Regions from separate parts of the Lonsdalea quercina genome, predicted to be linked through region 2. Evidence: predicted binding sites of a transcription regulator. Region 2 holds the regulator's gene; the other holds the start of a gene.

Region 1 (15,041 bases), on a different contig from region 2:
AAAGGCTTCCAAAGCTGTCAGGAATACGATACTCATCCTCAAAGCTAACCTGGGTCGAGCAACAAAAAAAGCCGAACATCTTGTTCGGCTTTTTGGTTTTTAAACGCGAAAGATCAAACTTACTGCTGCTTTAATTCCACGTCTTCCCGCGAATTAAACACCTGTTTGTCGGTTTGCTTCAGTAACTGACTAGTCACCGTTCCCGCCGTCATCGAGCCGCTGACGTTCAACGCGGTACGCCCCATATCAATCAGGGGTTCGATTGAAATAAGCAGAGCCACCAGCGTGACCGGAAGCCCCATCGCGGGCAGGACGATCAATGCCGCGAAGGTCGCGCCGCCGCCCACGCCAGCCACGCCGGCGGAACTGATGGTCACGATGCCCACCAGCGTGGCGATCCAAACCGGGTCCAGCGGGTTGATGCCCACCGTTGGTGCGACCATCACCGCCAGCATGGCCGGATACAACCCCGCACAACCGTTTTGACCGATGGTGGTGCCGAACGAGGCGGCGAAACTAGCGATAGACTCCGGGATGCCCAGACGTCGGGTTTGCGCTTCAATACTCAGTGGGATAGTGGCCGCGCTGGAGCGGCTGGTAAAGGCAAAGGACAGTACCGGGCCAACTTTACGGAAGAAGCGAGCCGGGTTGATGCCGGTCAGCGAGAGCAGCAGGGCGTGAACGACGAACATCATGGCCAGTCCCAGATAAGAAGCAACCACAAAGCTGCCGAGCTTGATGATCTCCTGTAGGTTGGAGCTGGCCACCATCTTGGTCATCAACGCCAGCACGCCGTAAGGCGTCAGACGCATGACCAGTCGCACCAGCTTCATCACCCATGACTGAAGAGTATCGATGGCGATCAAGACCTGTTGGCCTTTTTCAGCGTCATCTTTCAGCAGTTGGAGCGCGGCGACCCCCAGAAACGCGGCGAAGATGACCACGCTGATAATGGCTGTCGGACTGGCGCCGGTCAGATCCGCGAACGGATTCTTGGGGAGAAGCGACAGGATTAAATTCGGTACGGAGAGATCGGCGACCTTACCGGCGTAGTTGTTCTCAATTGCAGACAGTCGAGCCGTTTCCTGAGCGCCTTGCACCAGCCCTGAGGCGTTAAGTCCGAACAGGTTGGTGACGAAAACCCCGACCAGCGCGGCAATCAGCGTAGTGAAAAGCAGCGTGCCGATGGTCAGCAGGCTGATTTTTCCCAGCGACGAGGCGTTATGCAGCTTCGCCACCGAGCTTAGAATAGACACAAAGACCAGCGGCATGACGACCATTTGCAGTAGTTGGACATAGCCATTGCCGACGATATTGAACCAGGCAATCGACTGTGCAATCACGGGTGCATTATTGCCGTAGACCAGGTGCAATCCCAGGCCTAACAACACGCCTAGCACCAGACCCAGCAGCACTTTCTTCGCCAGACTCCAGCGCGCGTTGCCGCAGTAATTCAGCGCAATCAGTAGCAGGGCGAAAACAATGACATTCAGTATGAGCGGAAGATTCATCTCCACTTCTCCCTCGTTGGTTATCTTTTATCTTGCTCCCCGGCCGAGGAGGCAAGCGCGCTAGAATAACAGGTCTTTTCAACGGGTGTTACCGGCAAACTGGGCAGGTTGCACCTAAAAACGCAGTGAGGTGCTGCGTTGTGGGGTGAGTAGCTGGTGGAGTTGTATGCTAAGGCCCTGGAGCCATTTCGGTGGTTGAGGATAGTTCCAGCTTTCCAGCGACTTCTGGGGCTGCCATAACGACAGCACAATCAGCCCTGAACATAGCATCCGTTCCAGCTGATTGCCTTTTTGGCTTTGTAATATAGGGAAGCGGAATCGCCAGCGGCACGGCCATAGTAGCGGTACGCCTGCAGACGTCAGCATATCCGCAACGATATGGCTGAGATAGCCCACTATCATGGCGTGGTAGACGTCGCCGGGCACAGGCCAACTCGCGGGGAGCTGAGTGTGGATAAAGTACAGCCCGGCGATGATGGCTAACAGGCTGTGAGTAAAGCCGCGATGTCCACACAGGCGCGCTACCGGGACAGAGATCCACTTCAAACGTTGTCCCAATACTGATTTAGGGTGGTCGATATCCGGCAACAACGAGGTCAACATGGCCGCAGGGATAATATGCCACCAGTCTCCGGCTGCAAGGGCGGGAGAAAGCTCTGCTTTTTTGGCGAAAATGGCGCTGGCAACAGCGAATAGAAGGTGGCCTTCGGCGGTCATGCGATATCTCTGGAGGCTGTCATTTTATACAGTATAAAATATTGCGACGAGAGGTTAAAGGCGTGACGGCGTAACTCTTTATGATATCAGGCTTCGTAAACAGGCGATTTGAAGCCGTTATTGTGAGGTTGGTAAGCGGGAACGTAGGGGCCTGGGCGGCAGGAAAAGAGGTATCCCCGTGGTGAATCCACGGGGAAGAGACGATTACAGCGACAGATCGACGACGATACGGCCTTCAATCTTACCGGCATGCATGCGAGCGAAAATGTCGTTGATATTTTCCAGCGGTTCAACGGCGATATTCGCTTTCACTTTGCCTTTGCTGGCGAAGTCTAGTGACTCTTGCAGGTCTTTACGCGTCCCAACGATGGAACCGCGAACGGTAATGCCGTCCAGCACCATGTCGAAGATCGACAGGTCGAATTTACCCGGCGGTAGGCCGTTCAGAGCGATGGTACCGCCGCGGCGGGCCATGCCGATGGCCTGCTCGAATGCTTTCGGAGAAACTGCGGTGACCAGAACGCCGTGCGCGCCGCCGATTTCTTTTTTCAGATAGGCCACCGGATCGGTGTTTTTCGCGTTGACGGTGACGGTCGCGCCCAGACGTTTGGCGAACTCCAGCTTGCTATCGTCGATATCGACGGCTGCGACGTTTAGGCCCATCGCCTTCGCGTACTGAACAGCCAGATGACCCAGACCGCCGATACCGGAGATAACGACCCAGTCGCCCGGTTTTGTGTCGGTCATTTTAAGACCTTTATAAACGGTTACGCCTGCGCATAGGATCGGGGCGATTTCATTAAACTCGACGTCGTCCGGCAGGATACCGACATAGTTGGCATCGGCGAGGCAGTATTCTGCGAAGCTTCCGTTGACGGAGTATCCGGAGTTCTGCTGTTTTTCACACAGCGTTTCCCAACCGTCCAAACAGTAGTCACAGTGTCCACAGGCGGAATACAGCCAGGGAACGCCCACGCGATCGCCTTCTTTCAGGTGAGTGACGCCCGCGCCGACTTTCACCACGTGTCCCACACCTTCGTGGCCCGGAATAAATGGCGGATTGGGTTTGACCGGCCAGTCACCTTCTACGGCGTGGAGATCGGTGTGGCATACGCCGGTGGCGGCAATTTTAACCAATATCTGACCTGGACCCACTTCCGGTACCGGCACCTGCTCGATAACCAGAGGCTGTCCGAAGGCTTTTGCAACTGCTGCTTTCATCATCATGAAACCATCTCCGTTGTATTGGTGATATATCGATAGTAAGCGTAGCATATCGGCGGGATAAAAAATGTGAAAAGAGAAGCAAATTCGTTCTCATTAACAGTTTGATATACTTGTTAAAATCTTTTTTGACGATGCGGATGACATCCCTATTTTCTGTAAGGAAAACAGGGATGGGAAGGATAAAGAGGAACAGGATTGACGGGTGCTTCGGGTTGACGGAGCACCGCAGAGTTGTTCAGTAAATGTGGGCCGCGGTGAGCTCTTGCAGCGACGCCAGTTTAACGTCAGCTAATGCCCAACGCGGGTCGTGGCGCATCTCTGCTGCCGGAACGACGATAGAACGCATGCGGGCGGCCTTGGTCGCGATCATGCCATTGACCGAATCTTCCAGTGTGACGCAGGCGAGTGGGGATACGTCCAGCGCCTGCGCCGCGCGCAGATAAACTTCGGGATGTGGCTTGCTATAGGGGAGTTGATCGGCGGACATCAGCGTATCGAAATAATCCCGCAGATTAAACATCTCCAGCACCTGCTCCAACATAAACAGCGGGGAGGCGGAAGCCAGACCAATCTTCAGATTTTGACTGCGGCACAGTTGCAACGCCTGCTCCACACCGGGTAACAAAGGACGGGCTTCTTCCACGCACTGAATGGTACGTTTGATAATGCGGGTGGTGACCTCTTCTTTGCTCGGGCCTTTCCAAGGGGAGTGCTGATACCAGAGTGCAACTACCATATCGATGCGCAGGCCCAGCAGGTCCGGCATGCCATCGGTTGATGACATATCCACGCCCAATCCGCTGATGACCTCGTGTATCGAACGCTCCCAGAACGGCTCGGAGTCGATCAGCAATCCGTCCATATCGAAAATGGCCGCGTTAATAGGGTAAATGGCAGGCATAGGGCTGGGCTCCTGTGATGGAAACAAAATCGAAAAGAATTGCAATTATAAACCAGTTATACGCTAAATCATTGCTTCAAAAGGCCATCCCGCAAGAAAACGTTGACTCGCTGGAAACCTGAAGTACCCTGCTAACGGTTTTTATGTGTCTACACTATGTGTTATCTCATCGAGATATTTAGGCTGCGTCACTCATCAAGGGGAACTCATGACGTATCAACAGGCAGGCCTCATCGCCGTGGTCAAACGTATTGCGGGATGGCTCATTTTTATTCCGGCCGTGCTTTCTACGATCATTTCGCTGGCGAATGTCATTTATGACTTCACGGAGAGAAAGCAGGGGATTAATGGGGTCATGCAAGACTTTTTGCACCTGGTCGTGGAAGTGCTTCGCTTCAATACGCCGTTTCTCAATCTCTTTTGGTATAACTCGCCGGTGCCGGACTTTAGCCGATTATTCTCCTCGCCGACTCTGATGTTCTGGCTTATTTATATTTTAATCTTTGTCGGGTTAGCGATGCAGGTCTCCGGTGCGCGCCTTTCTCGTCGGGTGAAACATATTCGTGAGGGGCTGGAGGATCAGATGATCCTGGAAAACGCAAAAGGCAACGACGGCAAAACCCGTGACGAGCTGGAAAACCGGGTCAAACTTCCGCGTCATACCATTCTGTTGCAGTTCTTCCCGCTGTACATATTGCCGATTATCGTCGGCGTCATTGGCTATGTCGTGCTCAAAGTTATCGGTTTGATCGCCTGATGACGCGAGTCGGGGAGCAGCCCGACTCACGCCATATCCGCTGCCTGTAGCTGTGCTTCGATCGCCTGCTGCGCCGCAGCGATGCACTTACCACCGAACAAATTCGCGCGATTGAGCAAAGTGTAAATCTGGTAAATCGGTTGCCGTTCCACAAACCCTTTCTCCAGCGGCCAAACATTCTGGTAACCGTCATAGATTTGCGGCGGCAGTTCCGGATAGAGCGGCAGCATCGCCAGATCGCACTCCCGATCGCCCCAATAACAGGCTGGGTCGAACAAATACACGCCACCCGCGCTGTTCCCCCAGTTGTTAGACCACAAATCGCCATGCAGCAGCGACGGCGGCGGCTGGTGGCCAGACAGTTTCTGTTCTGCAACGGTCACCAACGCATCGATATCTCCGAAAGACATCCCTTTTTCTGCCGCCAGTTGCAGTTGCCAGCCGATTCGTTGTTCGGCAAAAAAACTGGACCAGCGGCGGCGCCAGGCATTCGGCTGCGGGGTGGTGGAGAGGTCGTTATCGAAGTCAAAGCCAAACAGGAGTTGTTCGCTCCACTGGTGCAGGCGCGCCAGCTGTTCGCCGAGACGCCAAGCGCCGTGCGCATCCAGCGGCCTGAATTCGATATATTGCAGGAGAAGGAAGCTGGTGTCTCGGTGGCTGCCGACGCCATATACCTTAGGAACGTGCACCGTTTCGCTGCGGGCCAGTAGTTCGAGCTGTTCCGCTTCCGCCCGGAATTTCGGCAGCATTTCCCGTGAGTCACTTTTGATAAAGACGTCGTGCTTGCCATAACGGAGATACCATGCGGAATGAATTTCTCCGCCTGGCAGTTCCCTGCGATCCCGTAATTCTCCCGGCCCCAAATGCTCTGCCAATAATTGACCGATCGAGTGCCACATAGAGAAACCTCCTGTTGGAATGACGCGATATATCGTTACGTTAGCGGTTTATGTCCTCTGGAGCTCGTCACCGTCGCCGTCCATCGCTATGATGCGTTTGGACTGACGACGGGCAGGGCAATGAAAGTTTGGGTTAAATATACGGCGCTGGATTCACCATACCGCCAACCGTCATCTTTTGTCACTGTCGGCATTCTGAATTTTTGCGATTAAACGCGGCTGCGTGGGCGGCGAGACTTCACTTGGTGATAGCTCAGCGCGACGGCAAACAGACATGCCTGAATAATGACGATGCACGGACCGGTTGCGCCATCGATATAAAAGCTCACCAGCGTGCCGGATACGCACGATAAAACGGATATTGTGGTCGCGATAATCAGCATGCGGTCAAACGTCTTGCAGAGCATATAGGCGATGATACCGGGGGCGATCAGCATGGCGATCACCAGAATCACGCCGACGGCCTGTAAAGACGCGACGATAGTCAGCGACAGTAGGCACAGCAGCCCATAGTGCAGCCATTTAACCGGCAGTCCGATCACGCGGGCGTGGTTAGGATCGAAACAGTACAACATGAAGTCCCGGCGGCGCAGCAGCACGATCGTCAATGTGCCGGCAGCGATAATGACGATTTGCCATAAGTCACTCGCTGAAATCCCCAGCACGTTGCCAAACAGGATATGGGTAAGATGCTGGTCGCTGTCGACACGCGCAAACATCACAAGTCCCAGCGCGAACATACCGGAGAAAATAATCCCCATAACGGTATCTTCCTTCACCCGACAATGGGTCTTTACATAGCCGGTGGCGACTGCGCAGAAGAGGCCGGAGGCGAAAGCCCCTATCGCCAGTGGCATGCCGAGTAAAAAGGCCAGCACAATCCCCGGCAGCACGGCGTGGGAAATCGCATCTCCCATTAAAGACCAGCCCTTCAGCACCAGGTAGCAGGACAGGACGGCGCAAACAACGCCAGTGATGACCGCCGCCAGCAGGGCGCGTTGCATAAAAGGGTAGCTCAGCGGGTCGGTAATCCAATGTATCAGACTCATAGGTTCTCTCCCCGGCTGGCCCGTCTGCGTTGGCGACGCGCAGCCAGCACGCCATGTTTTGGCGCAAACACAAAAGCTATCAGGAACACCAGCGTTTGTAGCGTGACGATAACGCCGCCGGTGGCGCCGTCAAGGAAGAAACTGATATAGGCGCCCATCGCGCTCGTCAGGGTTCCTACGGCGATGGAGATTAAAATCAGGTAACCAAATCTGTCGGTCAGCAGATACGCCGTCGCGCCCGGCGTAATTACCATAGCAATGACGAGAATCGCGCCTACGGTCTGTAGTGCGGCGACGGTGCAGGCGCTCAACAAGGTAAAAAACAGTATTTTCAGTCTCATCGGCGACAAGCCAAGCGAACTGGCATGGTTTTCATCGAAAAACACCGCCAGTAAATCTTTCCACCGCAGACATAATATGAGGAAGGTGACGACAATGATCACCAATACCTGCAAAGCGTCTTCATCAGCAATGCCCAGAATATTGCCAAAGATAATTGACTGGACATTGATGGACGTTGGGTTGAGCGAGATGATCAGTAGCCCTATGGCGAAAAAAGTCGAAAAAATAAAGCCAATAATAGCATCTTCTTTCAGGCGCGTTATTTGTCTGACGAACGTCATGGCCAATGCGGCCAGCATTCCGCTAAAAAACGCGCCAGCCGCATAAGGCAGCCCCAGCGCGTAGGCGCCGGCGACGCCCGGCACGACCGAATGGGACAGGGCGTCGCCCATTAAAGACCAGCCCTTGAGCATCAGGTAGGCGGAGAGGAACGCGCAGACGGCGCCGACCATCGCGCTGACCCAGATGGCTTTCACCATGTAGTCGTAGCTAAAGGGAAGGAGTAATTCGCTCATGGCGTTTTTTTCTCCCCCGGCTGCTGGCTAAACGTCGGTGGATCGCTTTTGGTCGAACCGTAAAACACGGCGGGACGTTCGTCATCCGTTAATACCGTTACGCAGCGACTATCGTCGTCAGCGTGCAGATTGGCCCCCCCCAAGTTGATATGACGAAGTACACCGCCAAAGGTTTTCTCCAGATTGGACTGCGTAAACGTGCTATGAGTGGGACCTGAGGCGAGAACGGTTTGATTGACCAAAATGACCTGGTCGCAGAACTCCGGCACGCTGCCGAGATTGTGGGTGGCGACAAGGATGAGATGACCTTCTGTCCGTAAAGCGCGTAGCAGGTCGACGATGGCATTTTCCGTTTGAACATCTACGCCGGTAAACGGTTCGTCGAGCAATAAAACGCTCCCCTGTTGAGCCAGCGCCCTCGCGAGAAAAACTCGTTTTTTCTGGCCGCCGGACAGCTCGCCGATTTGACGTTCGCGTAGGCTAGAAAGCCCGACACGTTCAAGCGCCTCCGCAACGATAGCTTTATCTTTCGCTCCCGGTATTCGCAGGAAGTTCATCTTCCCATAGCGGCCCATCATGACGACGTCGTAAACGCGTACTGGAAAATTCCAGTCAACTTCCTCTGTTTGCGGTACATAGGCAATCAGGTTTTGTTTCAGTGCGGAAGCGATAGGTTGCCGATTAAGTTTTACCTCTCCGCTGGTGGGCTTCACTAGTCCCATAATGCTTTTAAACAGAGTGGATTTACCGCTTCCATTGACACCGACCAACGCGCAAATCGTGCCGTCGGTCAATGAAAAGGAGGCATCTCGGATAGCCTGGTGACCGTTATTGTAAGTGACAGAAACGGACTGTACCTCCAACGACAGCTGATCAGTTGTTGCCTCTGCCGATTGATTCATCGTTCGAATCCTTTAGCGATGGTATCGACCGTGACCCGAAGCAGGTCCAGATAACTGGGAACCGGTCCGTCTTGAGTGGACAGAGAGTCGACATATAACACTCCGCCGTATTTGGCGCCGGTTTCTTTACTTACCTGGCGTGCTGGTTTATCGGAAACGGTGCTTTCGCTGAAAATAACGGGAATGTGTTTTTGACGGACCTGATCGATCACCCGGCGAACCTGCTGCGGCGAGCCTTGCTCATCAGCATTGATCGGCCAGAGATAGATCTCGTTCAGATGGTAATCCTTGGCGAGATAGCTAAATGCGCCTTCGCTGGTCGCTAACCAGCGCTGCTCCGCTGGAATGCGCGCGAGTCGCTCGCGCAGTGGGGCATCCATGGCTCTAATTTTTTCGGAATACATGCGGGCGTTCTCGTTATAAGTATCTGCATGGGCAGGGTCGTACTTTACTAGCCCCTGACGAATATTCTCGACGTAGATCAGTGCGTTAGTGGGGGACATCCATGCGTGAGGATTCGGATTGCCATTGTAAGGGCCTTCTCGGATGGGAAGAGGCGTGATGCCTTCGGTTACTACGACGGCAGGTACGTTTTTTATGTTCTCAAAAAAGCGTGTGAACCAGCGCTCCAGATTCATCCCATTCCACAAGATCAGTTGGGCCGACTGAGTTTTGACAATATCTCGCGGTGTGGGTTGATAATCATGGATATCCGCGCCGGCTTTGGCGATGGAGACTACCGTCGCGGCATCGCCAGCAACGTTTTGTGCCATATCCTGAATAATCGTCGAGGTTGTTACAACACGGAATTTATCAGCAGCGTGTACGGGCGATAAGGTCAATGCACTGCAAAACAACCAGACGAAGGTATAGAAAAAAACGGAAAGAGAGTGTCGAGACGAATTCATTCAAAGTCCTCGAGGCTAATTGTATGGTTTAAATGATAATACTTATCATTCAATTTATGGTATGACGCTCTCGAATCAGTGTCAATCTTTCCGATTTCTGTACAATCGCTGTAAACAAGAGAGTGTAAGGCTGTAGGGCGTTGGGCTCGCTAAGTTCTGCCTTAGTTAACAGATTAGCGCAAGATTAATGAATGTCGTTAAATGTTACAAAGTTTGTGTGGTTGTCTTGAGGCTATAATTCTTATGGAGACCATTTTCCCACGCGTGAGCTGCCTCTAACGCATCAAAAGGGCCTTATCTCAAAGGTGTCAACACTGGAATGTGGCGTCATCGTCGCCGCTGGTTTTCTATCAAACCGATAGTGCGAAAGTGTTTGTTTTATAGGCTTTGATATTATCGAAAAGGGTGGCTGAGTAACGCAGAAAAAGAAGAAGAGAATGTTCGTTCTATATTAAAACCAGTGTTTAGTGTTAGCAGTTCAAGGTACTGATGTTTTCTCGTCCAATGAGATGTAATGCTATCTATCCATAATGACAAATTAATTAATCAGGTTACTGGCGAGCTGACGTGAGGGTGCCATAATAATCATGTCTAGAGTAAGGTTACGTTGTGTGTTCATTTTTATCATCAAACTGCGCACTAATAATGCCAGCTATTAGAATTAGATATACGAATAAAGCATGAAATATACAAATATGTGCGTCGTGCCAACCATTGGTAAAAAATGGCTTGCCAAGGATCACAGAGTATGTGATAACGCATTTGGATGAAACGAGGTTCAGTTCTGTATATGAATGGCATTTTCCGTAAAGAAGTCTTGAGTACTAACGTTCACGTTGAATACCACTTCTCTGTCGATCCTTACTTTGGTGCCTCTAGCAGCAACGACTCAAATTTATCTGTACAACGCCTTCGGGCGGTCTAGAACGTTTAAAGGAAATATTGAAATGGCAAAGATTAAAGGTCAGGTTAAGTGGTTCAACGAGTCTAAAGGTTTTGGCTTCATTACTCCGGCTGACGGCAGCAAAGATGTATTCGTACATTTCTCTGCAATTCAGGGTAATGGCTTCAAAACTCTGGCTGAAGGCCAGAACGTTGAGTTTGAAATTCAGGATGGCCAGAAAGGTCCTTCAGCAGTAAACGTCACTGCACTGTAATTTACACATTCTGCGTAATAAAACCCGCCTTGATGCGGGTTTTTTGTTTTTGTCGTCAGCCGAACTATGCAACAAAAAGGTAACAAGATGTCGTCTGCGCTTTACCAATGCCCCCTGTGCCATCAGCCCCTTCAACCCGAACCCTCCCGCTGGACCTGCGGACAACACCATTTCGATCGCGCGAAAGAAGGGTACGTCAATCTGCTCCCAGTGCAGTTCAAGCGCTCAAAACAGCCCGGAGACAATGCGGAAATGATGCAGGCCCGTCGCGCATTTCTGGATGCGGGCCATTATTTGCCTCTACGCGATCATCTGTGCGCGGCGCTAAAAAGCCAATTGACGGAGCAGGCTGAGGCGGTATTGGATATTGGCTGTGGCGAAGGGTATTACACGGATGCATTGTCATCATGCCTGGCGGATGACGGCGTACAGGTTTGTGGTTTAGATGTCTCTAAAGTGGCGATCCAACGCGCCGCACGCCGGTATCATCGTGTGGATTTTTGCGTTGCATCTAGCCAGCGTCTACCGTTCAACGCGCACTCATTGGATGCGGTATTGAAGATTTACGCTCCTTGTAACGATCAAGAGCTGGAGCGCGTTGTGAAGCCGGACGGTCTGGTGATGACGGTTTCTCCCGGTCCGCGACATTTATATCAGTTGAAAGAGCGCATTTATCGAGAGGTAAAACTGCATCCAATAAAGGAAGAAACGCTGGTGGGATTTAAGCTGGAAGACACGAAGACGCTTAGCTACATCCTGTCTCTAACAGGCGAGGAAGCGGCGGCGCTATTGCAAATGACGCCTTTTGCATGGAAGGCGTCACCGGAGGTGATGGCGTCATTGACGGCTGAATCACTGTTTGAATGTGAAACGGATTTTCTGATTCGAACGCACCGCAAGCTGTAATCGTGATAAATAGGGCGGCGAAAGAAAGGCTCGCTTCGTCGACCTGATCATCCGGCCAGGCTGGATAGATGGCTGTGCAGAATATTACACCCGATACCAATGAGCACTACGCCGCCCATGATCTCCGCTTTCTTACCGAGCAGCGGACCGACGTAACGTCCAATCATCATACCGAAGGTGACCATAATCATGGTGGCGCATCCAATTACCATCGCTGTGTGAACAATATTGACCTGCAGGAAAGCGAGTCCCACCCCTATCGCCATCGCGTCAAGACTGGTGGCGATAGCGGTGCAAACTAACGTAAATAGACCGTGTTTGCGGAGTTTACCGTTATGGGCGGAGGTTTCTTCACCCTTGAATCCTTCGACGATCATACGTGTGCCGAGGATTAACAGCAGGCTGAAAGCGACCCAGTGGTCCCATTCAATAATGAAGCGACTGGCGTAGAAGCCGAGGCCCCAACCGATTAATGGCGTGATGGCTTCGATGAGACCGAAAATGAGTCCTGTGCGGATGGCATCGCTAAAGCGAGGCTTGTGTAAGGCGGCGCCTTTACCAATTGAAGCGGCGAAAGCATCCATGGACATGCCAAAGGCAAGAATTAGAGTTGCAGATAGATTCATTGTAAATAGCCTCGGCGGGGCGTTTCTCCATATCACACGATCTATCCCCCCAACCAGATAATAGATCGCGTGCATATGGTCTCGCCTGCCTGTCTGGCCGTTCGCACCACGTTTTTAAGAAAAACGAGCATGTTGACACGAACATTCCTGATAAGAAACTCAGGAATTAGCTACTCCCCAAATGACCGCGCAACCTTAACATATTATTTCTGGGCTAAACAACAATAAATATATTGAGGAAAACAAATGCAACTGATAATTATTTTCACCTTTGACATCTGTGAAACATACCCGAAATGACAGTATAATTCGCATGGATAAAAAACGGAGAAGATAACGCTGATTATCCTTTGCCATCATATGGGGATGACTAAGTTTCAATTTATTGATTTTCAATCATAAAATTGTAGATTCTTTCCAGATCATCTAATTCACGGACGCTGATTTTTAATGCTTTTTTTTCCAAGGAAATAATTAGAACGCCGTCTTCGGATAAATTGATATTTTTTATTCTCGCATAAGGAATATAAATGTTTTCATAAAAGAAACCCTGTTGTTTAAATAGTAGTTTGGGGTGTCTGATAAAGAAAAGATAAATAACCATCAGTAACAGGGAGAACAGTAATATCGTGGTAATTATTGTGCCCAAACCTGTAATGTTTTTATAAATTAAAATACCAATCAACCCGATATAAATTACCGCATCCAAATGACTGTGACGACGTAATAATATCCGCAGGCGTGTTGGCCCCTTGCGACGGTCCATTAGAAATTCATCATAAACGGCATAGATGAGGGTGAGGGCGATACAGAGGATGATAACGATATCGGTGAAAGTCATGGCAACTCCATGAATGGACCGGGGACAGCAACTATCCCCGGCAGGAGAGCGTTACAGCCCCAGTAGGCCAATCCAGTAACCGAAGATGCCGATGGCGAAGAAGCCCATGATAAGCCAAAGCGCATTCACCTTGCGGCGAAGCAGCCACATACAGCCGAAGGTCAGCAGCAGCGGCACCAGCCCTGGCATGAGCTGATCGAGGATGGATTGCACGGTAGTGACCGTGGTGTGACCATCCTGACCGGTAACGCGTGACACTACCATGGGGATATTGACGTGGGTCCATTTGTTAACCAGCGCCCCCATGACGAACAGACCAAGGATTGACGCCCCCTCCGTCATTTTTTGCAGGAAACCGCCACCCATATCGCTGACGATGTCCGCGCCTTTACGGTAGCCATAGGCGACGCCGTAATAGCGCACGAGCAGACGTACCAGATTAAAGAGCACGAAGAACAGGATCGGGCCGAGCAGGCTTCCCGTCATGGCTATCCCGGCGCCGAGCGCGGCGAATACCGGGCGGGCGGTTCCCCAAAAGATCGGGTCTCCGACGCCAGCCAGTGGTCCCATCAATCCGACTTTAAGGCCGTTGATGGCGCCGTCGTCGATGGGCGCGCCATTAGCCCGCTGTTCTTCCATCGCCATTGTCACGCCCAGAATTGGAGCGGCGACAAAGGGATGGGTATTGAAAAATTCCAGATGGCGCTTGATCGCCTGTTTGCGTTCTTCCGAATTTTCCGGATACAGACGGCGGATGACAGGTACCATCGAGAAACAAAAGCCGAGCGCCTGCATACGTTCGAAGTTCCACGATCCCTGGAACAGGTTAGAGCGAATAAACACGCCTCGTACGTCGCTGGCAGTGAGTTTTTTTACTTGGGTTGAATCGGTCATGATTTCACTCCTGTTAATCCAGTTCGTTGTCGAGATCGTTGTTGCCCTGAGCGGGAGCCGCCGCACCTTGAGCCTTGTTGTATTTCGGGCTGACCTGGATATACAGCACGGCCATGACAACGCCAATCACACCCAGTGCGACCAGGTTGAAGTTGGTGAAGGCCGCGGTGACGAAGCCGAGATAGAAGAACGGCATCAGATAGCCGGCGCGCATCATATTGATGACCATTGCATACCCAACAACGACAATCATACCGCCCGCGATATTCAGACCGTTGGTGACAACGTCCGGTATAGAGGAAAGCAGGGTGTGCACCACTTCGGTCCCGACGGAAATAGCGACGAGAACGGCCGGGATAGCGATACGCATGGCTTGCAACAGCAGCGCGGAGATATGGAGCCAGCTGATCGCCGACAGATTGCCGCGCTCAGCCGCACTGTCCGCCGCATGCTGGAAAGCCACCGTGATGGTGCGAACGATGATGGTCAGCACCTGACCCGCCGCCGCCAGTGGGATAGCCAGTGCGATCCCCGCGCCGACGCTCTGTCCGCCCGCGATGACCAGGATCGTGGAAATAATGGACGCCAACGCGGCATCGGGCGCCACGGCGGCCCCGATATTCATCCACCCCAAGGCGATCATTTCCAATGTCCCGCCGATAATAATACCGGTTTTAATATCGCCGAGAACAAAACCAATCAAGGTACAGGCCACCAGAGGGCGGTGGAACTGGAACTCATCAAGAATGGACCCCATCCCCGATATACAAGCTACGATAAATATCAGCACAATCTGAAGCGTGGTGATCTCCATTGTACTTCTCCTGTATGAATAGCATTCTGAGTCTTTAAAGGGTTACGCATCACTATTTTTGGTGTATTAGCGAGC
Region 2 (15,041 bases):
TATCGTCCAGCTCAGCTTCGGTCAGCAGGCCGCGTTCCAACACGACTTCACGTACGCTTTTTCCGGTTTCGGCGCAGATCTTACCGACGATGTCGCCGTTATGATGACCGATAAACGGGTTAAGGTAGGTGACGATGCCGATAGAGTTGAATACGTAGGACTCACAGACAGACTGATTGGCGGTGATGCCGTTCACGCATTTTTCCAACAGGTTGTAGCAAGCGTTGGTCAGAATGTGGGTGGACTCAAACATGGCCTGTCCGATCACCGGCTCCATCACGTTCAGCTGTAGCTGGCCTGCTTCGGCCGCCATCGTGACGCAGGTATCGTTGCCGATCACCTTGAAGCACACCTGATTGACTACTTCAGGAACAACCGGATTGACCTTCGCCGGCATGATGGATGACCCGGCCTGCAACTGCGGCAGGTTGATTTCATTAAGACCGGCGCGCGGCCCGGAGGAGAGCAGGCGCAGGTCGTTACAAATTTTCGACAGTTTGACCGCCAGGCGTTTGAGCGCGCTATGCACCATGACATAAGCGCCGCAGTCAGATGTGGCTTCAATCAGGTCTTCCGCGGAAACGCAGGGCAGGTGGCTCACTTCGGACAGTTTTTGCACAGCCAATTGTTGGTAGCCGTCCGGCGTGTTCAGCCGGGTGCCGATCGCCGTCGCGCCCAGGTTTACCTCCAGCAGCAGTTCTGCGGTGCGCAGCAGGTTTTTGTTCTCTTCCTGCAGCAGAATGTTGAAGGCGTGAAACTCCTGGCCCAGGCTCATCGGCACGGCGTCTTGCAACTGGGTCCGTCCCATTTTCAGGATGTTTTCAAACTCTTTAGCTTTGCGCTCGAACCCTTCTCCCAGATGCGTGTTGGCATCAACCAGTTTCAGGATCGCGTTGTAGAGGGCGATACGGAAACCGGTCGGATAGGCATCGTTGGTCGACTGGCACTTGTTCACGTGATCGTTGGGATTGAGGTATTGGTATTCGCCCTTTTGGTGTCCCATCAGTTCGAGACCGATGTTAGCCAGTACTTCGTTGGTGTTCATATTCAACGAGGTGCCTGCTCCGCCCTGGAAGACGTCCACCGGGAATTGATCCAAACATTTGCCGTTGTTGAGCACTTCGTCGCAGGCGCGAATGATCACGTCGGCGATTCTACGCGGGATGGTCTGCAGTTCGCGGTTGGCCATTGCCGCCGCCTTTTTCACCATCACCATGCCGCGGACGAAATCGGGGACGTCGCTGATTTTCTGATTGCTGATGTAAAAGTTTTCAATAGCGCGAAGGGTATGGATGCCGTAATAAGCATCGGCGGGTACTTCTCGGCTGCCTAACAGATCTTCTTCGATACGGATATTGTCTGACATAAAGAGCCTTCTCTTACTCTTCTATAAGTTAGCATTTATACAGCTTATCGTAATGCATTTTCCCATTCGGGATGGTGTATTTGACCGATACTAACGGCTATCGCATTATTATATTCTTAACCTGTACGTGAAATAGTCGCCTTGATCACATCTGGGCATTCCATTGTCTGTCTCCTGAGTGAATCGTAACGAATAGTCACGCCGTGTGACTATAGGTAAAAACGTTAGCAGCCAAAAAAAACACGCGCATAGGTTGAAAAGTAGCGTATGAGCTACCATTTCAACCGTAATGTAACGAGATGATGGGCGCGTTGAATGCGCACCGAGAGCTGTTTATGACTGCGCCGATAGCATATTACGAGCGCTGGTTTTAGGAATATACTTTTTATTAATACGTTAAATATCAATTACAGGAGCACCGGGTGCGCTGGATACCTTTAATACTGATTTTCCTGTTGGCCTACATTGAAATTTTCATTTTCATCCAGGTCGCCCATGTGCTGGGTATCGCCATTACGCTGCTGCTGGTGGTGTTTACCTCCTGCCTCGGCGTTTCACTGGTCCGCAATCAGGGAATCAGAACCTTTATTCAAATGCAGCGAAAAATCGAAGCGGGAGAAAGCCCGGCGGCGGAAATGGTGAAAAGCGTTTCGCTGGTGATGTCGGGATTTCTGCTGCTGGTGCCGGGGTTCTTCACCGACTTCCTCGGCCTGCTGCTGTTGCTGCCAGCGTTGCAAAAGCATCTGACGCTGAAACTGATGCCGCATTTGCATCTCTGGCGTTCGCGCTCGTCGGGTCCGGACGGAGCGCAGGGCGATGTCTTCGAGGGCGAATATCAACGTAAAGATCAACGCCCTGAACGCATCGAAAAACATGATGAAAATGACGACCGCTGATTCAGGCGGTCTTTTTTTATTAGCTATTTGATCTGTTGAGTTTTTTTCACAGACCGTGAAAAAGTGCGAACAAAGAGAAAAAATTTTACCTTTCTCCCTTGAAGCCCGTCGAAACGTCCCCACTTACTTTTGCACCAGGTCGGATATAAAAGCATATCCGGCATGTTACCTAAACTGACATGGACTTTCTCAAAGGAGAGCTATCAATGAAAATTCGTCCATTGCATGACCGCGTTATCGTCAAGCGCAAAGAAGTTGAATCAAAATCAGCTGGCGGCATCGTTCTGACCGGTTCTGCAGCGGGGAAATCTACCCGTGGCGAAGTCCTGGCTGTAGGTCATGGGCGTATCCTGGAAAACGGTGAAGTTAAACCGCTGGATGTGAAAGTTGGCGATACCGTTATTTTCAATGATGGTTATGGCGTGAAGACAGAAAAAATCGACAACGATGAAGTACTGATCATGTCCGAAAGCGACATCCTGGCAATCGTTGAAGCCTAATCGTGCGTAATCCTCTGAACTGAACGAATTTAAGGGAAACAACCAATGGCAGCTAAAGACGTAATTTTCGGTAACGACGCTCGAGTAAAAATGCTTCGCGGCGTGAATGTACTGGCTGATGCAGTTAAAGTCACCCTGGGGCCGAAAGGTCGTAACGTAGTGCTGGATAAATCCTTCGGCGCTCCGACCATCACCAAAGACGGCGTGTCCGTCGCCCGCGAAATCGAGCTGGAAGACAAGTTCGAAAACATGGGTGCTCAGATGGTTAAAGAAGTGGCTTCCAAAGCGAACGACGCTGCGGGGGACGGTACGACTACCGCTACCGTACTGGCGCAGTCCATCGTCAACGAAGGTCTGAAAGCCGTTGCCGCGGGTATGAACCCGATGGATCTGAAACGCGGAATCGACAAAGCCGTTATCGCCGCGGTCGAAGAATTGAAAAAACTGTCTGTGCCTTGCTCTGACTCCAAAGCCATCGCTCAGGTAGGTACCATCTCCGCTAACGCCGACGATACCGTGGGCAAGCTGATTGCCGAAGCGATGGAAAAAGTCGGTAAAGAAGGCGTGATCACCGTTGAAGAAGGCACCGGCCTGCAGGACGAACTGGACGTGGTTGAAGGTATGCAGTTCGACCGTGGTTACCTGTCTCCTTACTTCATCAACAAGCCGGAAACCGGTTCTGTTGAGCTGGAAAGCCCGTATATCCTGCTGGCTGATAAAAAAATCTCCAACATCCGCGAACTGCTGCCGGTACTGGAAGCTGTTGCCAAAGCAGGCAAACCGCTGCTGATCATTGCTGAAGACGTGGAAGGCGAAGCCCTGGCGACTCTGGTGGTGAACACCATGCGCGGCATCGTGAAAGTCGCGGCTGTGAAAGCACCGGGCTTTGGCGACCGTCGTAAAGCCATGCTGCAGGACATCGCTACGCTGACTGCGGGTACCGTGATCTCTGAAGAAATCGGTCTGGAGCTGGAAAAAGCAACGCTGGAAGATCTGGGGCAGGCTAAACGCGTCGTCATCAACAAAGACACCACTACTGTAATTGACGGTATCGGTGAAGAAGCGACTATCCAGGGCCGTGTTTCTCAGATCCGTCAGCAGATTGAAGAAGCGACCTCTGATTACGATCGTGAAAAACTGCAGGAACGCGTAGCGAAACTGGCTGGCGGCGTTGCGGTCATCAAAGTCGGTGCGGCTACCGAAGTTGAAATGAAAGAGAAAAAAGCGCGCGTTGAAGATGCCCTGCACGCGACCCGTGCCGCGGTTGAAGAAGGCGTGGTTGCCGGTGGTGGTGTTGCGCTGGTTCGCGTAGCGAATGCAATCCGTTCACTGACTGGCGAAAACGAAGATCAGAACGTGGGTATCCGTGTTGCGCTGCGCGCGATGGAATCTCCTCTGCGTCAGATCGTCGCCAACGCCGGTGAAGAGCCATCTGTTGTTGCCAACAACGTGAAAGCGGGCGAAGGTAACTACGGTTACAACGCCGCTAGCGAACAGTACGGCAACATGATCGACATGGGTATCTTGGATCCGACCAAAGTAACGCGCTCTGCTCTGCAGTACGCTTCTTCTGTCGCTGGCCTGATGATCACCACCGAATGTATGGTGACAGACCTGCCGAAAGAAGATAAAGCAGACTTAGGCGCTGCTGGTATGGGCGGCATGGGCGGTATGGGCGGCATGATGTAAGATGCGTTAAGCATCGCATCATCGCTTAGGAGGCGGCTGACGGCACCTATAACGCCAGCATCCCTCCAAGCCCTGATAGCCAATAAAGAACGACCGGGTCAACATTACCCGGTCGTTTTTTTATGTCTTGCCGCGGTTCGTCTTGTTTACGCTGTCATTCAACTCAAGTCGACGATCAGCGCTGCATCAGGCTACTAAGTTTTATTGACTCAAATTCAATTTTTTAAGCTACGAAACAGGCGGTTAAATAACCCTTACAATTGGGGGGGGAATAAATGAAAGGCCGTGGCTGTCGCGAGCAAAAAAACTGTCTAATAGATGGCAGGCTAAATTGTTTTTGAGGATCACCATCGGCGCGAAATATAGCGAAGAGGGTAATTAATCAATGAAACGGCAGAATCTTTAGGGAGACAGTTCATGCTTTCCCAGTTGCCCACAAACCAAAAACTATTTCTAAGGGGGGCGATTGTCCATTGCGAAAGTATGGTTTTTTGTCCCTATAATCAAACAATTAGCAATTTTTATCGCAAACTGCTCTAATCCCGAAAGGTGAAAATAAGCCACGCTATTAATAGCGGGATTTTTATTGTATTAATAGCCCATAAGGCGGGCAATGGCGCGTGAATATGCCATGGCGTGATGGCATTGAAATATCATGAAATTCGGATGAGCGGCCGGTGATAACGCTTGATCCTGACTTCTTTGGCTCGATAACGCCATATTTGCTTCCGGCGCGTTTAATAGCATAACGAGTGTATGAAAATCATGCAGATCATTAATCCCAAGGGCATAACAACTCATCAATGCGCTATTCTACGCTACAATGGAAACCGTTTACTTTATTTACTAAACCCAAGGCGAGGAGGGGGCAATGACAGATGAGACGGTAGATCTCCTGCGCCCGGTGACCTGGTGCGAGTTCACAGATGTCCCTGCCGCAGTCGCCGAATGGCTCGCCTATCGAGACTCAATGACTGCGCGATTGGAGACCCATTGCCGGCGTCTCGACGTGGAGGTCTCCCACGAAGGTTTTATCTCGCCATCGGCCTTAGGGGAGGCGTTGCCGCTATTGCCCGTCAGCGAACGCTTCTGGCTTCGGGAAGTGACGCTGTATGGTGACGGTAGACCTTGGTTATTTGGCCGTACGGTGATCCCTGAGCGCACGCTGCAGAAATCAAACCAAGCGTTGACGCAGATTGGGCGTGTGCCTCTCGGACGATATCTGTTTCAACACGGCGCGCCGGAACGCGACTTTATCAATCCCGGACATCGCGGCGATCTGTGGGCTCGCCGTTCACGACTGCGGTTGGCGGGCCATCCTTTATTGCTGACAGAAATTTTTTTGCCTGATTCCCCTATTTATTCTCCGCTCAGTTCTGATGCTGAACGGTAGAGAGGAGACGATGAGTTGGAACGAATTTTAACGACGGGACGATGGATGGTGTATTGTCGCCTGATGCGGATCGATAAGCCGATAGGCTCTCTGTTGCTGCTGTGGCCGACGCTGTGGGCGCTATGGTTGGCGGGACGCGGCGCGCCAGCAAGCTGGACACTCTGTGTGTTTGTGCTGGGCGTATTCCTGATGAGAGCTGCGGGTTGCGTCATTAACGACTACGCCGATCGCCATTTTGATGGTCATGTTAAGCGTACCGCATCGCGACCCTTACCCAGCGGCATGGTCAGTGAGCAGTCCGCGAAAACGCTGTTCGTGATCCTGGCGCTGGTCGCCTTTGGGCTGGTGCTGACGTTAAACTCCACGACGATCTGGCTGTCGGTCGTCGGGCTGGCCTTGGCCTGGGTTTATCCCTTTATGAAGCGGTTCAGCCATCTGCCTCAGGTTGTGCTGGGCGCGGCTTTCGGTTGGTCGATCCCCATGGCCTATGCCGCCGTTAGCGAGTCGCTACCTGTCAGCTGCTGGCTGATGTTTTTCGCTTATCTGTGCTGGACCGTGGCCTACGACACCGAGTATGCGATGGTCGACCGCGATGACGACCTCAAGATCGGCGTGAAGTCGACGGCTATCCTGTTCGGTCGTTACGACACCGTTATCATCGGCGTGCTGCAACTGTTGATGCTGGGGGCGATGGTAATTTTAGGGCGTATTTCCGACCTCGGCGCAGTGTACTATGGGTCGTTGCTGGCGGTAGCGGGGCTGTTTGTTTATCAGCAGACGCTGATAGCGGGGCGGGATCGCGATAATTGCTTCAAGGCTTTTCGCAATAACAACTTTGTAGGGATGGCGCTGTTCGTCGGGATAGCGCTGAGTCTCTAGAGAAAGGCCTGCGGCCGACTTGCCGCAGGCACATGCCGTATTATTCCACTTGTTTATTCTGTTGCACCGTCGGCGCCGTTACGACTACGGCGGGGCTTTCGATCGTTAACCTGACTTCCGGTGTAATCACGTCGCCCAAAATCGCATAGATCGCCTGCACTTTTTCCAGCACGGCATCGCCGCTGTCGCTGATATATCCTTCGCTGCGCAGCGTATTGACCAGCGTAGAAAAGACCGCTTTATCAAAGAACTCCGGCGCGTTGATACCGTGCAGGAGGGACAGGCGCTGCGCCATCGCACGGCTTTCTTTCTCCAGCGTACCGCGATTGATCGTCGGGTCGCCCTTCAGCAGCAGGAAGGTGATGGCGTATCGCTGTAGCGTTTCGATAACGCCAGCGGCCAGCAGCTGCAATGGGCGGCTACGCTCGCTATTCGGCGTCAGGTTTTCGCCGTCTAACTCGATCAAGCGTTGATTCGCCAGCTCGGACGTCAACGCCTGCAGGACATCGGCCAATTGCGCCGTTTCGTAATGCAGGAACAGCTCCGCTTTCAGCAACGGATAAATCAACGTCACCTGGCGTAACAACTCGGTCTGAGTAATGCGCCGATGGTGCACGATAATGCTGGCGACCAGAGAAGGCAGGATCAGCAGATGCTGAATATTGTTGCGGTAATAGGTCATCAGCACAGCCTGATCGCTAGGAAGGCTGATGATGGTACCCAGCTTGTCGTTTTCGACCGTAAATTTGTCCATCTTCAACGCATGGTCGATCAGTTCGGCAGGCGTCTTGTTCGGCGTCGTCGTGTTTTCGGTATACGGCACGTTGCGCATCAGTTGCAGATAGCATTCTAGCTGTTCTTCCAACTGCGTACGGGTCATTGCGCGCTGGGGCGACACCAGAAGGGCGGTTGAACACAGATTCATGGCGTTGGCCGCCGCAGCGTTGTTGATACGTACCATGATGTCGGAGGCAATGTCCTGCACGGTAGGCGTCAGCCAGGCGGGGCGCTGCGCTTCGATTGGGTCGATGGCGTCGCGCCACTGCGGAACCTTGTTGTTGAGATAAGTCATCAGCGGCAGCGGTTCGCCAAAGTTGACGTAACCCTGTCCCAGATTACGCAGCTTGCGAAGTCCGCGCACCATCTGGAGAAACCCTTCTTTTTCCTTGGTGGCGCCGCGCAGCTCTTTGGCGTAAGTGCCAACTTCCATCACATGCTCGTAGCCGATGTAAATCGGAACCAGCGTAATGGGTCGCGTGCCGCCGCGCAGCATGGCCTGAAGCGTCATAGCCAGCGTGCCTGTTTTTGGATCCAGCAGGCGACCGGTGCGCGAGCGTCCGCCTTCCACGAAGTACTCTACCGAATAACCACGGGTGAACAATTCGCCGAGATACTCGCGGAACAAGGTGGAATAAAGTTTGCTGCCTTTGAAGGTTCGGCGGATGAAGAATGCGCCGAGGCGGCGGAAGATAGGACCCGCCGGCCAGAAGTTCAGGTTGATTCCTGCGGCAATGTGCGGCGGCACCAGCCCCTGGTGATACAGCACGTAAGAAAGCAGCAGGTAGTCCATGTGGCTGCGGTGACAGGGAACATAAACGATTTCATGGCCGTCTTGAGCCAACTGCCGAACGCGTTCAGCGTTATGGACGTTAATCCCTTGATACAGCCGGTTCCAGGTCCAGCCCAGTACGCGGTCCGTCAGACGCACCGCTTCATAGGAGAAGTCGGCGGCGATCTCTTCCAGCATCGCAATTGCGTTCTGCTGGGCTTTCTCACGCGAGATTTTCTTGGCTCGGGCTTCGTCATCCACCGCTTTGGCGATGGCTTTCGATGACAGCAGTTTCTTGAACAGCTCCTGTCTGACCGGCAGGCGCGGACCGACGGCGGCCAGTCGCAGACGAGCGAAATGCATACGCGCCACGCGAGCCAGTTTGTGGGCGATGGAGTTATCCGTGCCGTGCTCTGTCGCTATATAGCGTAGGGATACTGGCGTTGAGAAACGAACGAAGCTGTCGCGTCCCAGCCACAGAACCGCAAAGAATTTTTCGATGCCGTTCAGCAGGCGCAGCTGAGGCGCTTCCTGCTGATGCCCTTCGCGCCCAGGCGAGCGGCCGAACATGACTGAAACCGGCACCATCTGGACATCCAGCGACGGATTATCGCGATGCAGATCCAGATAGTCGTGGAAAAGCTTGATGGATTTCTCTTTGGGCACATAGTAGCGAAATACGCGCGGGCCATTATTGACGAATACGTAGCTCGGCAGCGCTTCCCCGTCGACAATCAAGGGTTCGAGTGGGTCCTGCAGCCCCAGCGCGAGGCACTTTTCACGCAGCGTCAGTAAGTCTGCTTTGGAATTGTAGGGCAGAACGTAGAAAATAGGACGTGTAGGATCGATATCCAGCTCAGCGATCGGATCCAGAGGAATAATTTTGCTCTTTACCAAAAGTTTTAGAGGGAAATTCAATAGCTTATAGTATATTTTACGCCAACCTGACATAACAACTGAGAACCTCTTATTAGCAATGCGCCGCAAGGATAACAGAAACCTTATCGGATATCTGTGGTCATGAGACAATGGGGTAACGCCAAAATTGCGTTCGAAACTAAATAAAAAGGGAGTAAGCAAGGATCATGAATAAGGCGACCGGGATTACCCGCCTTGTCAAGGCAACGGGCTATTCGTTGCAAGGACTCAAACAGGCATGGAGGCATGAAGCGGCCTTTCGTCAGGAAACCATTCTTACTCTGGCAGGCATCATTATTGCCTGTTGGTTGCCAGTTTCAATATTAGAACGGTTATTGTTGATTGGCGCGGTAGTGCTGATTGTGATCGTCGAGTTGCTGAATAGTGCTATCGAAGCCGTGGTGGATAGAATTGGCAAGGAATATCATGAGCTTGCGGGGAGAGCGAAAGATTTTGGGTCAGCTGCGGTGCTGGTGGCTTGTCTGTTGGCGGCCGTGGTCTGGGGTGTCTTGCTGTGGGGCCATTTTGCGTGATGGCTCTCATGAATGACGCCAAAAAACAAGGCATAACGCGATTTCTCAGTTCCCATAGGCAGTTTCCCTGTATATACTCACAGCGAAACTGTATAAACAACCAGGGGGCGGAATGAAAGCTTTAACGACCAGACAACAAGAGGTTTATGATCTTATTCGCGATCATATTTCACAAACCGGTATGCCACCCACCCGAGCAGAGATCGCTAAGCAGCTGGGATTCCGCTCTCCTAATGCCGCTGAAGAACACCTAAAAGCCCTATCCCGTAAAGGCGTGATTGAGATTGTCACCGGTGCATCCCGCGGTATCCGTCTATTGATGGAAGAAGAGTCGCTCGGTCTTCCCTTGATTGGTCGCGTTGCAGCAGGGGAACCTCTCCTGGCTGAACAGCATATCGAATGTCATTATCAGGTCGATCCGACCATGTTTAAGCCAAATGCCGATTTCCTGCTGCGAGTTAGCGGTATGTCGATGAAAGACATCGGTATTCTGGATGGCGATTTATTGGCTGTGCATAAAACGCAGGATGTTCACAACGGTCAGGTTGTTGTGGCGCGCATTGAGGACGAAGTCACGGTAAAACGATTGAAGCAGCAGGGCAACAAAGTGCAACTGTTAGCTGAAAACAAAGATTTTTCACCTATCGTGGTCGATCTGAGCAAGGAAAATTTTTCTATTGAAGGACTAGCCGTCGGCGTCATTCGCAATAGCGACTGGAGTTGATAGGCCTGCTTGCTGAACGCCCCGTTTATGCATCTTCCGTTACGTTTGGTCTTTCTTGCTGAACGTAACGGGCAAAACCGAAGCAAAGCCAAACATTATTCACCGCCTCAGTCCCTTCTCCCACCTCTAATTTTTTCCTAAGATTCCATTCTCAGTATCGCCGTTCGACACTGATAAGGCCGACTCTGAAAACGATACGCTGCTCAGCGTTTTTTGATGACGATACTGTGGTCGTGGTTGCAGCTGTCGCGATGGTCGCAGGCTTCGATTTTCCTGCACTCAACGCACATACCGTGCGCTTCGACTACACTGTGGCGTAAGGAGAATCCCGTCTGGACCGCGATCTGCCGCAATATCTCTTCGATGCCTTCCGTGGGGCTTTCCGTTACCTGGCGACAACGGTCGCAGATAAATAGCGCCGAGGTATGGCTGTGTTCTTCGAAATGGTGGCACAGCACGTAGCTGTTGGTGGATTCCACTCGGTGGATAAATCCTTGTTCGAGCAGGAAATCCAACGCGCGGTAAACGGTGGGGGGCTTAGCCTGAGGTTCAGCGACACGGAGCAGATCCAACAAGTCGTAAGCGCTGATGGCGCCGGGCTGTTGGGCCATCAGACGCAGTACTTCCTGACGCTGCGGCGTAAGTCGCACGTTGCGTTGCTGACATAGTCGTTCAGCCTGAGCAAGAAGTTTGGTCGGATCGGTTGAATCCATTGCTGTAACCCTGAAGAAAAGTGGTGAGGATAATGGTTTATCTTACCATGACTCCGCAAAAACGCCGAGTCAGGCAGGGAAAGCGCTACACCACCAAATCGATCAGCAGGGCCCGCCCCGGCGTTTTCGCCTGCAGGGCGATGGCCGTTTCCTGTTGGATAAAAGCCCCGTCGCCGCAACGCAGCATTTTGCCCTCATCGACTTGGCAGCGGATGCCAAACTCACCGTGAATAGACTGAACGTAGGCGCGGTTTCCCTTCAAGGCATGCGTCAGCGATTCTCCTGCGGCCAGATCAAGATGGTAAACCCAGACCTGTTGTCTTAGGTGTAGGCTGCCATTTTCATCATCTGGGGAAGCCAGCAACTGACAGTGCTCGCCGTTCAGAGACATACGCTGTAGCGAGAGGTTTTCGCGCGTCGGACAGGCATCCAACCATAGCTGAATACGGGTCAGCGGTATGTCGTTGGCAATATTCTGTTCGCTATAGCTGAGGTGGGGCTGGGTCGCCAGCAACATGACGTCGCCGGCTTTAGCCTGCGTGTGGCTGCCGTTATTGTCCCGATATTCGGCTTCGCCTTGCAGAAGAATATTCAGGATATCGACGCGCGGATAGGTCCGCGCCTGGAAGGCGGCCTTGGGCGCCAGGACTTCCTGATTCAACACGCGTAGCGAGCCGAATCCCAACAGGTCAGGGTCAAAATAGTGGCCGAAAGAGAACGTGTATCGTGCCTGCAGCCATCCGTAGTCAGCCTTGCCGCATTGCTCTGCTGCTCTGCTAATGATCATGGTGTCAGGCCCTCATAATTATTCGACCTTACAAAGGTAATAGGCTGGACGGTTGATTGTTAGCTAGTTAATCTGGTGAGGACGTTCAAAAATCCTGAATGAGAATATTTATGTCGAAAGATCGGGCGTTAACATTGGAAGCGTTGCGGGTGATGGATGCTATTGATCGTCGGGGTAGCTTCGCCGCCGCGGCAGATGAGCTGGGAAGAGTGCCTTCAGCGCTGAGCTACACCATGCAAAAGTTAGAGGATGAACTGGACGTGGTTTTGTTCGACCGCTCGGGTCATCGCACTAAATTCACCAATGTGGGAAGGATGCTGCTGGAACGTGGGCGAGTTCTGCTGGAAGCGGCCGATAAGCTGACGACGGATGCCGAAGCGCTGGCTCGCGGTTGGGAAACCCATGTCACCATTGTCGCGGAAGCGTTGGTGCCGACGGAGCGACTTTTCCCACTGCTGGACAAGTTGGCGCAAAAAGCCAACACGCAGGTTTCTATTCTGACCGAGGTACTGGCAGGCGCCTGGGAGCGGCTGGAACAAGACCGTGCCGACATCGTGATCTCTCCGGATATGCATTTCCGTGCAACGTCCGAGGTTAATACGCGCAAGCTCTATTCGGTGAAAAGCGTCTATGTCGCTAGCCCGGATCATCCCATTCATCATGAACCCGAACCGCTGTCAGAGGTGACTCGCGTCAAATATCGAGGCATCGCCATTGCTGATACCGCCCGCGACCGCCCTGTGCTCACGGTGCAATTGTTGGATAAACAGCCTCGGCTGACGGTGAGTACCATGGACGATAAACGCCGGGCTTTGCTCGCCGGGCTAGGCGTTGCGACGATCCCTTACGAACTGGTGGCGCAGGATATTGCTGAAGGGCGGCTGCGGGTAGTCAGCCCGGAAAGCACCTTCGAGAGCCAGATCATCATGGCCTGGCGCCGCGACAACATGGGCGAAGCCAAGTCGTGGCTGCTACGGGAAATCCCCAAAGTATTGCGTGATTCCTGATGAGCGCCAACTGAAAGGACGGCAATGCGGGCGCCCCCCCCCGGTTCTGCCGTCACGCTGAGCCTTTACTGGGCATTAGAGGCGAAATCGGCTCTCTCGGTCGTGCGGTTTTGTTAACGATAACTCCGGGCCGATGGAGATAATGCCGCAGGGGTTAATCGTGGCATGGCTGCGGTAATAGTGGTGGCGAATGTGATCCATATTAACCGTGTCAGCGATACCTGGAAGTTGATAGATATCCCGAGTAAAACCGTACAAATTTTCATAATCCGTCAAACGCCAGCGGTCGCACTTGAAATGGGTGTGGTAGACCGGGTCGAAGCGAACGAGCGTGGTCCATAGCCGCAGGTCGGCTTCCGTTAGACGTGAGCCGGTCAGATAACGCTGTTGGCTCAGCCGTTGTTCCAGCCGGTCCAGCGCTTCAAACAGTTGCGCGACTGCCTCATCGTAAGCGCTTTGCTGCGTGGCGAAGCCCGCCTTGTAGACGCCATTGTTAACCTGAGGGTAAATCCATCCGTTCAACTCATCAATCTCCTCACGCAGCGCCAGCGGGTAGTAATCTCCCGGTGTCGCGCCTACCTCGTCAAACGCCGTATTCAACATGCGGATAATATCCGCCGACTCGTTGCTGACGATGGTTTGTTGCTGCGTATCCCACAATACGGGTACGGTCACTCGGCCGCTATAGTCCGGCTTGGCGTGCAGGTAGAGCTGATAAAGGTAGCTGTGTTGATAGAGTCTGTCGCCGGTAGCCTCTGGAAAATCGGTCGCGAACGTCCATCCGTGTTCTAACATCAAAGGGTGCACCACGGAGACGCCGATGTACTTTTCCAACCCCTTCAGCTTGCGAATTAACAGCGCCCTGTGCGCCCACGGGCAGGCGAGCGAAACGTATAGGTGATAGCGTCCGGACTCTGCGCGAAAGCCGCCTTCGCCGCTGGGACCGGGGCGACCGTCGGGCGTCACCCAATGGCGGAATGAGGTTTGCGGACGTTGGAAATGCCCCCCTGTTGACGAGGTGTCATACCAGGTGTCGTGCCATTGCCCTTCAACTAATTGTCCCATCGTGCTCTCCTCCCCAAAGTGATATCGCGCTGAACGCCAGCTTATATCGGCTATCTCTTGAGCCACAACCCGCCAGCGTGAAACAGCTTGAAAACTGTGGTGTGGCATTTCACACGGCCGGTTGCAATAAGTACAGCACGACTGTTCTGGGTATTACCACCTCTTATTCAATAGGCGGTCGAGACTGTAAGCGCCGGGTCCAGTGACGAATAACAGGAGGTAACCACCCGAAATGGATAGGTTTTTCATAAACATCAGTTCATTACCCGCTTGCGCAAAATCGTGGTGGAAAATAAGCGCGGTAAGAAGAGTAAAAATTGCCGTCGAGACGGCGGCGATGCGAGTGAGAAATCCGAACAGGATTGCCAGCCCGCCGCCCAGCTCCAGAAGAATAGTGAGGGGCAGCAACGCGCCGGGTACGCCCATCGCCTGCATGTACTGCTGAGTGCCGGCGTAGGCGTCGCCCAGTTTGCCGTAACCGGCGTAAATGAACAGTATCGGCATGAGTATACGGGCAACTAATATCAGGATACTGTCTGATTTTTTCATCAATTCTCTCTCCGGTCGACCTAGTGCGATTCAGCACTCTAATGGCGATTAACTCTCGATAATTAATCGGTTTTTAGCCGCGCATTACGGTTGAGAGAGATGTTAGAAGGGAAGGGAGAGGTAAGACAGCAAGTAAAATTGTCTTTTTTGTTCAATTAAATTGATTTAAATGTAGGGGAATGAATAGCCATACGTCCGGGGGTATGGCTATGTCTGTGTGAGCTAGGCGCGAGGGAGAATATTTCGTACCAGTTTTATTGCACCCCAAACGCCTGCGGCTTTACGAGCCACTTTGAGCAGACGGCCGGGGCGTCGCAGGCTGACGACGGCGATAAACCCCGCACCAGCAATCAGATAATTACGCATGCCGACGAGTTTTTGCCAATAGCGATCGCACGATTTAGTCGCTTCAAGCCACTGCCTTTTTTCCGAGACCAGTTCAATACGTTGCTGGTGGATTAAACTCACCAGCC

The links. Region 2 encodes LexA, which represses DNA repair genes until DNA is damaged. Its sites were predicted from a motif close to TNCTGTATGTACATACAGNA; they were not measured.
Region 1: the regulator LexA is predicted to act here: its motif matches at 2,243-2,262, upstream of BLU64_RS03285 (metal-dependent hydrolase).

The regions. Positions count from the first base shown of each region.
Region 1 is NZ_FNQS01000002.1:86,098-101,138, forward strand. Features, by position in the region: gene osmE (osmotically-inducible lipoprotein OsmE) at 1-48, shown strand, start outside; gene BLU64_RS03280 (L-cystine transporter) at 120-1,511, opposite strand; gene BLU64_RS03285 (metal-dependent hydrolase) at 1,626-2,228, opposite strand; gene adhP (alcohol dehydrogenase AdhP) at 2,433-3,449, opposite strand; gene hxpB (hexitol phosphatase HxpB) at 3,691-4,356, opposite strand; gene BLU64_RS03300 (YniB family protein) at 4,565-5,113, shown strand; gene BLU64_RS03305 (fructosamine kinase family protein) at 5,140-6,012, opposite strand; gene BLU64_RS03310 (metal ABC transporter permease) at 6,222-7,061, opposite strand; gene BLU64_RS03315 (metal ABC transporter permease) at 7,058-7,918, opposite strand; gene BLU64_RS03320 (manganese/iron ABC transporter ATP-binding protein) at 7,915-8,820, opposite strand; gene BLU64_RS03325 (metal ABC transporter substrate-binding protein) at 8,817-9,728, opposite strand; gene BLU64_RS03330 (DUF2627 domain-containing protein) at 10,519-10,653, shown strand; gene cspE (transcription antiterminator/RNA stability regulator CspE) at 10,676-10,885, shown strand; gene rlmA (23S rRNA (guanine(745)-N(1))-methyltransferase) at 10,973-11,791, shown strand; gene mntP (manganese efflux pump MntP) at 11,839-12,417, opposite strand; gene BLU64_RS03350 (DUF986 family protein) at 12,800-13,258, opposite strand; gene BLU64_RS03355 (PTS mannose transporter subunit IID) at 13,310-14,152, opposite strand; gene BLU64_RS03360 (PTS mannose/fructose/sorbose transporter subunit IIC) at 14,166-14,966, opposite strand; gene manX (PTS mannose transporter subunit IIAB) at 15,033-15,041, opposite strand, start outside.
Region 2 is NZ_FNQS01000011.1:15,220-30,260, reverse strand. Features, by position in the region: gene aspA (aspartate ammonia-lyase) at 1-1,366, opposite strand, end outside; gene BLU64_RS14060 (FxsA family protein) at 1,789-2,262, shown strand; gene BLU64_RS14055 (co-chaperone GroES) at 2,469-2,762, shown strand; gene groL (chaperonin GroEL) at 2,808-4,451, shown strand; gene ubiC (chorismate lyase) at 5,323-5,844, shown strand; gene ubiA (4-hydroxybenzoate octaprenyltransferase) at 5,860-6,723, shown strand; gene plsB (glycerol-3-phosphate 1-O-acyltransferase PlsB) at 6,764-9,223, opposite strand; gene BLU64_RS14030 (diacylglycerol kinase) at 9,355-9,723, shown strand; gene lexA (transcriptional repressor LexA) at 9,836-10,447, shown strand; gene zur (zinc uptake transcriptional repressor Zur) at 10,651-11,160, opposite strand; gene BLU64_RS14015 (pirin family protein) at 11,246-11,947, opposite strand; gene BLU64_RS14010 (LysR family transcriptional regulator) at 12,058-12,954, shown strand; gene BLU64_RS14005 (glutathione S-transferase family protein) at 13,030-14,019, opposite strand; gene BLU64_RS14000 (DoxX family protein) at 14,173-14,568, opposite strand; gene BLU64_RS13995 (YqjK-like family protein) at 14,791-15,041, opposite strand, start outside.